One region of the Brevibacillus choshinensis genome, then DNA from elsewhere that is predicted to be linked to it. Evidence: riboswitches for the same ligand, from Rfam matches in the RefSeq annotation. Region 1 holds a riboswitch; each other region holds the start of a gene.

Region 1 (3,192 bases):
CTGCAGTGATTCATCATGAGGCCTACCATGAGGAGCATGCGGATCCGCTGAAGGTGTTCCTGCTTTCCTTGCTGTCGACCGTTTTTTGGTATCTCCCCGTATTGAAGCATATACACACGAATTATAAAGTGGTCAGAGAGGTTTTGGCTGACCGTCACGCGATGGAACAAACGGGAGGGATGGCAGATCTGGGACGTGCCTTGCTGAAGCTGGTCAAGCAAAGACAAACGATGCCTGTCATGCAAGCTGCTCATGTTTCCTTTGCCGATACTGCGATCAATTACCGAATCCAGCGGCTGCTTGACCCGAAGAAAGAGGTACCTTTTCAGCTGCCGACAATCTCAGTTTTTATTTCCGTTAGTGTCATCATCTTGTTAAGTCAGCTATTCTGGGTCTCTATGGCCTGATTTTTTTACGGGTTTACACTACATTGTGTAGTTTAAAACGAATAGACAAGCCCCTTTTGAGGAGGAAGGTAATATGAATACGAAAACGATGCAGGAAGTAGGAGCTTTGCTGGTTCGGGTCATCCTGGGAATTGTCTTTATCAATCACGGTTTGGACAAGTTTCAGGCGCTCGAAGGCACGGCTGGGTTTTTCTCGTCACTCGGCATTCCAGGCTGGATGGCCAATGTCGTGGCTTCCATTGAGCTGTTCGGAGGCATTCTCGTCCTCATCGGCCTCGGAACACGAATCGTTCCTCTGCTGTTCGCATGGATCATGATCGTCGTCATGTTCGTCATGCCGTCGGAAAGAGGCTTCTTCACAGGCAACGAATTGCACCTCTCTCTGCTCGCGATGTCCGTTTATCTGGTTCTGGCAGGCAGTCCGCTTCTGTCAGTCGATAAACTGCTGCCCATCGGACAGAAAAAGGCGGAGAAAGCGTATTAAGAATGTGAGACAAAGAAAAAAGCCGATTGAACAATCGGCAGGGAGCGAGAGAAACCCCGGGTTTTCGGGGTTTCTTTTTTATGCTTTGGGAGGCTAGGATCGGACTGCAATTTCATAAATAAAGAAAAATCAATTGTAACTGAACTGCATTGACATATCCGAGTAAAATGATAAGATAAAAATGAATTTTGTGGATGAAATTTAATTTTATAGAACATTCTTATCGAGAGCGGTGGAGGGACTGGCCCGATGAAACCCGGCAACCTTGGTCTGATTAACCATACGGTGCCAAATCCTGCGGAGTTATTCTGAGAGATGAGAAGGTGGGAATCGTGAAATCGCCCCTCTTCTTTTCGGAGAGGGGCTTTCTATATACCTAATTCATAGTATTCGCATCGTTTTAATTTGTATTGTGCAAAGGAGGAAACAACGTGTTTCATTATGCGGTCAAGCGTGGCTTTCTCATGCTGGTTACGCTGTGGATCATTGTCACGGTGACGTTTGCGATCATGCACCTGATTCCGGGAGACCCGTTCGCGTCTGACGCCAAAATGCTTCCGGAAGAAGTGGTGAAAAACATGCGGGCGGAGTACAACCTGGATCAGCCGATCACGGTACAGTACCTGCTTTATCTGAAAGGATTGCTGCAATTTGACCTGGGACCATCCATCCAGTCCAAGACGAGGGACGTGAACACGCTGATTGCAGAGGGCTTTCCCGCTTCGGCTGTTCTGGGAATCCAGTCGTTTGTTGTCGCGCTGGCTGGTGGAATCACACTCGGAATCATCGCGGCACTCTATCACAATCGGAGCTTGGATTTCCTGTCCATGTTCGCAGCGATCATCGGGATCTCCGTCCCAAGTTTTATTTTGGCGCCGCTATTGATCAAGTACATGGCGGTCAAATGGGAGCTTTTGCCCGTCGCCGCATGGGGGAGCTGGGAGCACTCGATCCTTCCCACGCTTGCGCTCGCCATCGGACCACTTGCCATTATCGCCCGCTTCGTACGAGCCAGCATGCTTGAGGTTTGGCAGCAGGATTACATAAGCACCGCAGAGGCGAAAGGGCTCGGCACCTTTTCCATCGTCGTCAGACACGGGATGCGCAACGCCATGCTGCCTGTGCTTACCTTTATCGGTCCGCTTTTTGCCAATCTGCTGACCGGTACCTTCGTGGTGGAAAAGATTTTCGCCATTCCCGGGCTCGGCAAATACTTCGTGGAAAGCATTTTTAACCGCGATTATCCTGTGATTTTGGGAATGACGGTGTTTTACAGCTTTGTGCTCATTTTTACCTTGTACATCATCGACCTGCTGTATCGGGTGATTGACCCGCGCATCAGATTGACGAGCGGAGGGAAGTAGCTTTATGGCCAATCAGGCAACACAACTGGATTCCCTGTTTCGACCACTCGACCGGAGCCGGATAACCGAAGAACATTCGGAACGTCCCAGTCTTGGGTATTGGCAGGAGGTTTTGCAGCGGGTATGCCGCAACAAGCTGGCGATGCTCGGGTTTATCCTGCTCGCGGCAGTGGTGGCCCTCTCGATCATCGGACCGATGCTCGTTCCCTACAGCCCGCATGACCAGTCGTTGACGCAGGGGAATCTGCAGGTGTCGGGCGAGCACTGGTTTGGAACGGATGACCTGGGCCGTGACATGTGGGCGCGTACCTGGATGGGCGGTCGGATCTCTTTGTTTATCGGTGTGGCTGCTGCTGCCATCGACCTGGTGATCGGAGTATGCATCGGCGGCATTTCCGGATACATGGCAGGAAGGAGCAAGCTGGGCGACCGTGTGGACAATATCCTGATGCGGATGGCTGAAGTTCTCTACAGCATCCCGTATCTGCTGGTGGTGATCCTGCTGATGGTGATTCTGGAGCCCGGACTCGCAACGATCATTATTGCCCTTTCGCTGACCGGCTGGGTGGGCATGGCCCGCTTGGTCAGAGGGCAAATCATGCAGATCAAACGGCAGGAGTTTGTGCTGGCCTCTGAAAAGCTGGGAACCTCGCATGCCAAGATCATCCTCCAGCATCTGCTGCCCAATACAATCGGCGTCATCATCGTCAACCTGACCTTTACGATTCCGCATGCGATCTTCGCCGAGTCGTTTCTCAGCTTCCTCGGGCTGGGCGTGCAAGCGCCGACGGCCAGTTGGGGAACGATGGCCAACGACGCGCTGGCGGTTGTGCTGAGCGGGCAGTGGTGGCGGCTGTTTTTTCCGGGATTCATGATCTCGCTTACCATGTTCGCGTGCAACGCACTCGGGGACGGTCTGCAGGATGCACTGGACCCG
Region 2 (3,192 bases), 1.7 Mb from region 1:
TGCCTTGGCATCCTGCGGAGATTCGATCGACACCTGCTGTCCATCGATTGTAATGGTTCCTCCGTCCAGCTGATAGGCTCCTGTGAGAATTTTCATCAAGGTGCTTTTCCCGGCCCCGTTTGCCCCCAGCAAGGCGTGTACCTCTCCAGCCTTCACTTCAAAATTCACCGTTCTCAGGGCAGGCACACCGGAAAATTGCTTCTCGATTCCTTGCATTTGTAAGGTTGCCAATCTTTACACCCCCTAGATAAGGAAGATTCCCGTTGAGCGTTCAACGGGAATCGCCTGCCATTCTATCCGATCTTACTTGCCCCACTCTTTCACGTATTGGGAAAGATCGCCCATCGTCACTTTTTTGTCCTTAGGCAGATCATCTTGTTTCACGAGAACAGGTGTCAGGTTGACGTTGTCCGGAACCTCTTCCCCTTTGATTTTCTTGAACACGGTCTCCGCCTGGATGCGGCCGATGTTGGACGGGTCAACTGCAGCAGTCGCTACCCAAGGAGAGTTTGGCTCCTGAATCATTTGCAGGTCCTCATCGCTCAGGTCGATGGAGTACACTTTGATTTCGGTGCGTCCTGCTTGCTGGATCGCACGTGTAGCACCTTTACCGAACTCATCCCATGCTGCCCATACTGCCGTGATGTCGCCTTTGTTCGGATATTTCTTCAGGATCGCTTCCATCTGAGATTGCGTATCCAGAGCGGTATTGTTGGTCGCGGAACCGAAAGCCGCTACTTCTTTGATATCCGGATATTTCTTCAAGAATGCATCGTACGTGATTTGACGTTTTTCCATAGGCGCAAAGCCTGCCACCCAAATCTTCACGATGTTTCCTTTGTTGCCATTGTCCGCAGCCAGCTTCTCGAGGCTCAGGTCAGCCAGCTTTTGGTCGTCCTGCGCTACAATCGGCACGCCCGGAATTTTGATGTCCGTGTCGAACAGGACGACAGGAATCTTCTTGTCTACCGCTTTTTGCGTTCCTTGCTGCAGCGCTTCTGCTGTACCGTGGTCGATCAGGATGCCGTCAAAGTGCTGGTTGACCGCTGCATCGAGATTGGAAGCCATTTTCGCCAGATCGGTGTCCGCATTGAATACCGTCAGCTCGCCGCCGTTTTTCTCCACTTCTTTTTTGACCCCGTTGATGTATTGCGCCGAAAAAGTCCCAACATTTTGACGCATAATCAACGCAATTTTCTTAGTTTTCTCGCCAGACGCGCCGTTTGGAGCAGCCGTGCCAGCTCCACCGCCGTTGCCGCACGCTGTCAAAGCGAGAGAAGCTGTCAGTGCCAGCGTGACCAGAAGACCCAATTTCTTTTTCATGGATGTTCCCCCTTGTGTATAGACTCGTCGCAGAAAAGGTCAAGCAGAAAAGCCTCTTTCAACAGAAAGAGGCTAAAATCAGCGATTTCCCGCCTCTCATCTGTCAGGTATCGTTACCTGTTGGAGTTAGCACCTTGGCGCGCAAGAGTCCTCTCGCGTGCTAGGTTGCCGGGCTTCATAGGGCCATTCCCTCAGCCTTCTCTGGATAAGAGTAGTTATTATTTTCGAAACGTTTGCTTTAATATATACAGACTATAATCAATGCATTCGCACCTGTCAACTGGGTCTTTTAAAAATTTGCGTTCATCTGACAAAAGACACCCACAATTTGGGAGGGATTATGCAAGGGCGTGTCGAAATATCGGGAAATGATAGTTAGTCAGTCTGCGGTGGAGATGCCCGATGAGCCTAATAAAAGAAGTCATCCTTCAATTTTTCTTTGTATTAATTCCCTTTGTGATGTTCAATATCTACTGCCGAGACAAGATGAGAAATTTCAGCAGGAGCTTCATCCTCTTCACCAGTTCGATCAGCTTGTTCCTCGCGATGACCTTTGCCTCCAGTGTCATTGACGGGGTCATTTTTGACACTCGGTATGTCATCATGTTTTTTGGGCTTGTTTACGGAGGTATCCAGACAGGTCTCATTTTGCTTGGAGAATTTGTCATTTATCGATTGTATTTGGGTGGCGAAGGATCGATCGTCGCCATGCTGATTGCCGTTTTTTCCTTCGTGGTGTCCCTGCTTATGTACAGATCGTATAAAACAACTCACCGGAAAACGATTTTCACCATTTCGGCAGGCATGGTGTTTTCCATTGTTGCCCTGACCCTTACCTATTTCTATTTCCCCCACTACTTTGTTGAAAATCTTACCTATCACTTTCTTGTGATTCCGCTGCAGAATTCACTCGGTATCTGGATATTGATGTCCCTTTTCAGCAAATCGGTATCGGACAAGGAAATTTTTATCAAGCATGCACAGAATGAAAAGATCGAGACAATGAGCCACGTGGCCGCTTCCCTTGCCCACGAGGTGCGCAATCCGCTTACGGCCGTCAAAGGATTTCTGCGATTAATGCAGGAAAACCCCACGGATTTGACCAAAAACGCCCAGTACATGAACATCTGTATGGACGAAATTCAACGGACGGAAATGATCCTCTCGGAATATCTCGCGATCTCAAAGCCGCTGACAAACCGGTATGAGCCCGTTAACGTCGCGGAAATGCTGAAGGTCATGCGCGCCGTGATGTCGCCCTTTGCGATCCTGCACAATGTGGAGTTGGAGGTCCGTACACCGGAAACGTCTGTCACCATCATGGCCAATCCGGATGAGATCAAGCAGGTGCTCGTCAACTTCATCAAAAATGCGATCGAGGCCTGCGCCAATGTGAGAAAAGGAAGAGTGTTCCTGTCCCTGATGGTGGAGGAAGGCAAAGCGATCCTGGTCATCAAGGACAACGGCGTGGGGATGGATGAAGGGCAAATGAAGCGGCTGGGGTCCATTTACTTTTCCACCAAATCCAGCGGCACCGGCTTGGGTCTTACGTATTCCTATCACGTCATCCATACGTTTGGCGGCACCGTCACCGTAAACAGCAAACCGAACGTAGGCACGAAATTCTCCATCACTTTTCCTTATCAAGAGTAAATCCCCAGATCCTTAGAGCGGATGTGGGGATTTTCACTTCGACACCGGCTTCATCAAATTTCGTTTCCAGCTGGGGGAATGCTCTGAGGGTAATGAAAAAAGTTAGTAGGGTCATATTTAGCTTTCACGCGTGTCAGTCGCTCGAAGTTACTGCCATAGTATTCTTCGGGCCAGTTCTTTATTGAGAGATCTGGGGTATTGACGTATATGCCCTCG
Region 3 (3,192 bases), 2.9 Mb from region 1:
TCCAGAATCGGAAAGAGGTTATGTAAGCTTGATTCATACCTATGCGATGCGAATCACGCGTGCTTTTTCCACTTGCGGCAGGAAAGACAGATCGACATGGGCATGCGCTTCTTCCAACCCAATATCTTCGGCCAGCAAAAGAGCTTCTTCCTGGAAGGTCAGCGTACAGCTTCCTTCGTTCAGCTCGCACAGACGCTTCAATCGTTTCAAGCGTTCTGCTTTCTTTTCCGCTCTCATGCCATCATTGCGCAAATCGCACACATTCACGTGGCGAGCGTCTGCAATCATGCTGATATCGTCTACATGGACAATCAGTCGCTGTCCTTCTTCTGTTACAAAACCGATCGAGCAAAAATGCGCTCCGGACATTTCCAGACGAGTGAGAACGGCATTGGCAAACATTTCACCCGTACGCAGACGGATCGAACCTGCTTCAATAGCCCCGCCTATTTTTCGCTCGTTGGCGATTACCGTATACATATCCGTGTAACCATTAATCTGATAGCGCATGGTACCCTCCCGCTCTGCCAAAAGTTGTCGCTGAGACTAATTATCATTAACAGTATTTATCGTATAATGAAAATCATTATCTGTCAATAATGAGAATGATTTTTATTGAGAATGGACAGTGATTTTATTTTGCCCAGCTCTTCCTACCATATTCGCTACCTCTCCTGTAGGCGATGGGCAGGTGCCCGAAAACGAACAAAAAGAATGGGCCTGCTTCACAGCGGGAGCCATTGCTGCACATAAGACTTGTAAAAAGAATGCAAAAAGACCGTACCCGCTGATTTCAGCAGTACGGTCCGTCTTTTGCATTGTTGTTTATGCTTTTGTAAATATCCCCAGCCGCTCGATTCGACTCACTGCTTCAGCGAGTCGCTGCTCATCCGACAAGAGAGCCGCCCGTACGTAGCCTTCGCCCGTAGGCCCGAAGCCATTCCCCGGTGCTACCACCACGTGTGCTTTTTCCAGCAGCAGATCCGAAAACTCGATCGAGGAATATCCGCTCGGAACGGGCAGCCAAGCAAAGAACGAGCCTTGCGAAGGCTGTGCCTGCCAGCCGATGCGATGCAGATTGGTGAACAGTGCATTGCGGCGTCCTTCGTAGACGGCTACCAGATCGCGTACGCACTGCTGCGACTCCGTCATGGCTTTTGCCGCGGCCATCTGCACTGCTCCGAACAAGCTCACAAAGTAATGGTCTTGAATCAGATTGATCAGTCGGACCAGCTCGCGGTTTCCTACCATCGCACCGACGCGCCAGCCCGCCATGTTGTAGGTCTTGGACAGTGTGTAGAACTCGACGCCCACTTCCTTCGCACCCGGAACCTGCATAAAGCTCACCGGCTTTTTGCCATCGTAGCTGATGGCACCGTAGGCAAAGTCGTGGCATACGACGATCTCGTTTTTCTGTGCAAAGCGAATCGTCTCCTCGTAGAACTCAAAGGGAGCATTCACCGCTGTCGGATTGTTCGGGTAGTTGAGGAACATCAGCTTCGCTCGCTCCAGATCTTCCTTTGCAATCTGACCGTAATCAGGCAAAAACTGATTCTCTGCGCGCAGAGGCATCATGACCATTCGCCCGTCTACGACGGCAACCCCGGACCAGTAGTCAGGATAGCCTGGATCCGGCACCAATGCGACATCCCCTTTGTTCATCAAGACCTGGCAGATTTCCACTAGCCCTGTCTTGCTGCCAAACAAAATCGCTACCTCTTCTTCCGGGTCGAGGTCCACGTCAAATTCCTGCTTATACCAGTGAGCGACCGCCTGCTTCAGCTCGAGGCGTCCGCTAAACGGCGGATATTTATGATGCAGCGGGAGCGCTGCCGCTGCCTGCAATTCTTCTACGATATGGGCCGGTGTCGGCAAATCAGGATTGCCCTGGCCGAGATTGATCACATCATGACCGGCAGCGATGACTTTATTTACTTTCGCTACGAGTGTGGCAAAAAATTGCGTCGGCAGCCGATCGATCATGTCGGAATGTTGGATACGCATCTGTCTTCATTTTCCTTTCTGTCGGATGATGCATGTAAAATAAATTCGTACAGCAAAAAACCCCTCTTTCCTTACAGAAAAAGGGGTAGATCAGCTTCGTCACGTCCTTATCTGTCAGGAAATCTCCTGCTGGAATTGGCACAGCATCCAGCTCCACAAGGGAACATAGATCCGCTGCCGGGTTTCATAGGGCCAGTCCCTCCACCTCTCTGAATAAGTAAAGCACACGGAATATAATGTTTTGAATCTTCTTCATACTACTTGAGCGTTATCGGTGTGTCAAGATCCTTGCTGAATTTGCACGGTTGCCCCGTCTCTAAGTAACGTCTGTCCCCGCACGACAATGCGGTCACCTTCCTGGACACCTTCCACAAGCTCGATCGAATCGCTGGTCTGTTCTCCGGTTTTCACTTCCACTTTCTTTGCGGTCTTGTCGGTTATGCGGTAGACGTACTGTTTCCCGTTTTCCTCAAAAACTGCCTTTCGTGAGACGACGAGAGCATTCGCTGACTGCTGCAAGCCGAACTGGATGTTGACGACCATATCTGCTTTCAGGATCGCCTCCGGGTTGGCAAGGGATATCTCCACGGGATAGGCGCGCAAGTCCTGATTCATGACGGGGCTGATGGCGGTGATCGTTCCCTTCAGGTCTTTTTCCAGGGTGGTGAGCGTGATCGTCACCACGTCACCCTTTTTCACGGTTGACACATCTTGTTCGGATAGATTCGCTTTGGCGATGAGGGGATCTGTATTTACGATCGTCACGACTGCTGATTGCACGGAGGCCATCTCTCCTGCGGAGCCGTGCACCTGCGAGATCGTTCCTGAAATGGGGGCGGTGATCACGGCATAGCCCAGCTCTTCACGTGCGTTCTCCAAAGCGACACGCGCTTGCTCCACCGACGCCTCAGTTACGGCTACTCCTGTTTTCTGCTGGGCGGTCGCAAGCGTCTGCTTTGCATTGTCATAAGTGGTCTGAGCGTTGACCAACGCGGCTTTAGCCTGCTCGAGCTGCTGGGCAGCTACCGCCCCCTGCCCATACAGCTGCGAGATTCGCTCAAAATCGCGCCGGGCGTCCTGCAGCCTCTGTTCGGATGAGACGAGACCGCTCCTGGCTTGCTGCAGACTTTCCCCTGTATTGCTCGCGCTCTGCCGAAGTGAGGCTACGGACAGCTCATAGGCTGCCTG
Region 4 (3,192 bases), 2.8 Mb from region 1:
ATGCAAAAGCGAAACCGCGCTCTCCCCCCTCCAATCCGGCAATGGCGTCCTCCAAGGCTTGACGGGTAGGGTTTCCGGATCTGGCGTAATCAAACGTAGTCGGGCGGTCCAAATCAGCCTGATGAAAGGTGGACGCCTGATAGATCGGAACGGACGACGCGCCTGTGACCGAATCAAAGCACGATGTTCCATGCAGCACTTTTGTAGCAAAATTCATCGCACATTCCCTCCAACCGTCAGGCTCGCATCCAACGCCTCGCACAAATCCGCGATGAGGTCGTCTGGATGTTCAATCCCTACGGAGAGGCGGAGCAGCCGGTCACAGACACCTACGTACTCCCGAATCTCAGCCGGGATATCGGCGTGTGTCTGCGTCGCCGGGTATGTACACAGCGATTCTACGCCACCCAGACTTTCCGCAAACGAAACGATGCGCAGGTTTTTCAGGAAAGGCTTTACTTGATCAGCTGATCGTACACGGAAGGAAACCATCCCGCTGTAACCATTCGATTGCTTTTGCTGAATATCATGACCTGGGTGCTCAGACAGGCCCGGGTAAAAGACTTCTGTTACAGCAGGATGCTCACGCAGCTTGGCTGCGACAGCAAATGCATTCGCTTGATGGCGCTCCATGCGCAGTGCCAGCGTCTTCATCCCGCGCAAGAGAAGCCAGCAGTCTTGCGGCCCCAATACGGCCCCGATCGAATTGTGCAAAAAACGGATTTTTTCCGATAACTCTTGTCCTTTTGTCACGATCAAACCGGCAAGCACGTCATTATGTCCACCCAGATATTTGGTGGCGCTGTGCAGGACGATATCTGCTCCGAGCTCAAGTGGGCGTTGACAATACGGGGTCATGAAGGTATTGTCTACAATCGTCAGCAGGCCATGACTCTTTGCGATCTTCGCCACGCCGGCGATGTCGGTAATTTGGATCAGCGGATTCGTCGGAGTCTCCACGAGTATGGCTTTGGTCTGTGGCTTCACTGCCTGCTCCACCAATTCCAGATCACGCAGATCGACATAGCTAAACGAAAGTCCATAACGGGACAATACCTGCTCGAACAGCCGGTAGGTTCCCCCGTACAGGTCCAGTGAGACAATCAGATGATCTCCTTGGGAAAACAGCCCCATGACCGTATGGATAGCAGCCATGCCTGACGCACACGCGAACCCTCCGTCCCCCGCTTCCGCGCTCGCGATCGTCTCTTCCAAGACCGTGCGCGTCGGATTCGCAGTCCGAGTGTAATCAAATCCTGTGCTTTCCCCCAAAGTAGGATGGCGATAAGCTGTTGAGTAGTAGACCGGAAAGTTAACGGCCCCTGTTGTTTCGTCTTTTCCCACGCCCGCCTGAACTAGTTTCGTCTCCAAATGCATCTGATTTCTCTCCCTCCATAGTGTACGAGGGGCATGAAAAAAGCCCCCTTTCGTCTGAAAGAAGGCTTTGTTTACGTCGCCGTAAGCAAGACCTTCTCATCTTTCAGAGTTTGATAACTCTGCAGGAATTAGCACCATTATCTCCCTGTAACGTAAACCGTACAGGTGATTGGTTGCCGGGCATCATCGGGCCAGTCCCTCCGCCTCTCTGGATAAGAAGATTGCTATTCAATTTGATTGATCCTAATACTAATGGATGGATCACTGCCTTGTCAACAAGATTTTCCACTGGGAAGACATCCGCATCAATTTGCGTTTCTCAAGGCTTCCATCACTTGATTGTCGAGCTTGGCCGCTGCATTCTTGTCGTACGTTTTTTCATACTGCGGCTCAACGGAAATGCGGGAGCCGTAAAACATGATGTCCCGGACCGCTTCGATCTTGATTTCGACCATCGCCAGCTTCAGCGGCACACCCTCCAGCCGCTCTGTTTTTACCGCGGCACGACCGTTGATGGCAAAGGACGAACCCGCACCGATCAGATGCAATACCACCTGCGGCTCCTTGGCAATATTGGCCAGAATCCGCGAGCGATTATCGACAGCAAAACGAATGGTATCAACGGTTGCCGCATACGTCCACGACAAGGAACTGAGCGCTGGAGAGCCCGATTCATGATCGATCGTTCCCAGGGTAACAAAGCGCTCTTTCTGCAAAAGCTCAAACAATTCTTCCGACAGGGATTGGGAAACGGTTTCTGCCATTCCGATGCCTCCTCGAGTACGATTTGTACGTATATTGTACCCCCCTGCTGGGCGATAGGCAACGCTTCCGGTTCCTTGCTTCTCATTTCTTTTTTCCCTAAACTGGGTAATAGAGATAAACTTGATCCGAAACGGAGGTTTGTCGTGTGTCCCCTACTGACCGCCTGTTGGTCCAAATGGAGCAGTTGATGAAAGAAATCGAAGAAGTCCGCAAGCTCAATGAACGCATGGATAAAATCGCCATGTTCATGGAAGATATTCGTTTAGCCGATATCGTGCAAAATTACACAGCCCCGCGCAAGCTGCTCTGGATTAATTTCCTCGCAGGTCTTGCCCGGGGTCTGGGCCTTACTATTGGGACTGCTCTCGTGCTTGCCTTGCTTGGTTCGCTTTTAACTCAATTTTTATCCATACCGATCATTGGAGACTACATAAAGGAGCTCGTGGATTACGTGCAGCCCTATAATCAGCCGTAACGATCCTTAGTTGTCTTCGTCCTCGTCGTGGTCATCACGGTCATTGTCGTCGTCATCATCTTGGCCGTGTTGATTCCACTCCCCTTGCTTTTTCCAATATCCGTACGCGTTCCCGTTTGGTACGTGCTTCTCTTTTACTTTTTTGTCTTTTTTATCTTTCTTGTCTTTTTTATCATCGTCTTCGTCTTTGTTCGCTTGGTTCTCCATTGCCTCTGTGATGGCCTTTTTGATGCTTTCCGTCATGTCAGCCTGTTTGACCAGCTTGTCATCTACATACAGCTCGAGGCGAACCGCTTGCGCATCGAAAGAACCCTGCTTGATAGACAGCTTCAGGGAGTATTCCCCTTTGTCATTTGGCTTCACTTCTTGCTTTTTGCCATCCAGTGTTGTAACGAACAGCTTAACACCCTTATTCTTGGACCAGCCCACTACGGTTCCTTTGAGCTGAATGCTCTTGTTTTTCGGGTCGAGGGCAGCTGTTCCTGAGATTGCGTACGTTTTTACCGCTTCTTTGTCTGGAGCGTTTACGACTTCTACTGCGATAGAGTCAGAGTCGAGCTTTTCGCCGTTCTCAT

The links. Region 1 has a riboswitch for S-adenosylmethionine ahead of JNE38_RS05835 (ABC transporter permease). Riboswitches for the same ligand answer to the same signal wherever they lie in the genome.
Region 2: another riboswitch for S-adenosylmethionine. It lies ahead of JNE38_RS27670 (sugar ABC transporter substrate-binding protein); the one in region 1 lies ahead of JNE38_RS05835 (ABC transporter permease).
Region 3: another riboswitch for S-adenosylmethionine. It lies ahead of JNE38_RS21780 (pyridoxal phosphate-dependent aminotransferase); the one in region 1 lies ahead of JNE38_RS05835 (ABC transporter permease).
Region 4: another riboswitch for S-adenosylmethionine. It lies ahead of JNE38_RS19675 (aminotransferase class I/II-fold pyridoxal phosphate-dependent enzyme); the one in region 1 lies ahead of JNE38_RS05835 (ABC transporter permease).

The regions. Positions count from the first base shown of each region.
Region 1 covers NZ_CP069127.1:1,076,756-1,079,947, forward strand. The annotation lists gene JNE38_RS05825 (M56 family metallopeptidase) at 1-407, shown strand, start outside; gene JNE38_RS05830 (DoxX family protein) at 481-891, shown strand; SAM riboswitch class I at 1,109-1,213, shown strand; gene JNE38_RS05835 (ABC transporter permease) at 1,323-2,255, shown strand; gene JNE38_RS05840 (ABC transporter permease) at 2,260-3,192, shown strand, end outside.
Region 2 covers NZ_CP069127.1:5,532,144-5,535,335, forward strand. The annotation lists gene JNE38_RS27665 (sugar ABC transporter ATP-binding protein) at 1-231, opposite strand, end outside; gene JNE38_RS27670 (sugar ABC transporter substrate-binding protein) at 304-1,323, opposite strand; SAM riboswitch class I at 1,417-1,535, opposite strand; gene JNE38_RS27675 (ATP-binding protein) at 1,726-2,976, shown strand; gene JNE38_RS27680 (FAD-binding oxidoreductase) at 3,030-3,192, opposite strand, start outside.
Region 3 covers NZ_CP069127.1:4,316,831-4,320,022, forward strand. The annotation lists gene JNE38_RS21775 (hypothetical protein) at 40-510, opposite strand; gene JNE38_RS21780 (pyridoxal phosphate-dependent aminotransferase) at 826-2,004, opposite strand; SAM riboswitch class I at 2,109-2,224, opposite strand; gene JNE38_RS21785 (efflux RND transporter periplasmic adaptor subunit) at 2,284-3,192, opposite strand, start outside.
Region 4 covers NZ_CP069127.1:3,913,859-3,917,050, forward strand. The annotation lists gene JNE38_RS19670 (trans-sulfuration enzyme family protein) at 1-217, opposite strand, end outside; gene JNE38_RS19675 (aminotransferase class I/II-fold pyridoxal phosphate-dependent enzyme) at 214-1,377, opposite strand; SAM riboswitch class I at 1,471-1,596, opposite strand; gene JNE38_RS19680 (pyridoxamine 5'-phosphate oxidase family protein) at 1,683-2,141, opposite strand; gene JNE38_RS19685 (DUF5665 domain-containing protein) at 2,318-2,617, shown strand; gene JNE38_RS19690 (hypothetical protein) at 2,624-3,192, opposite strand, start outside.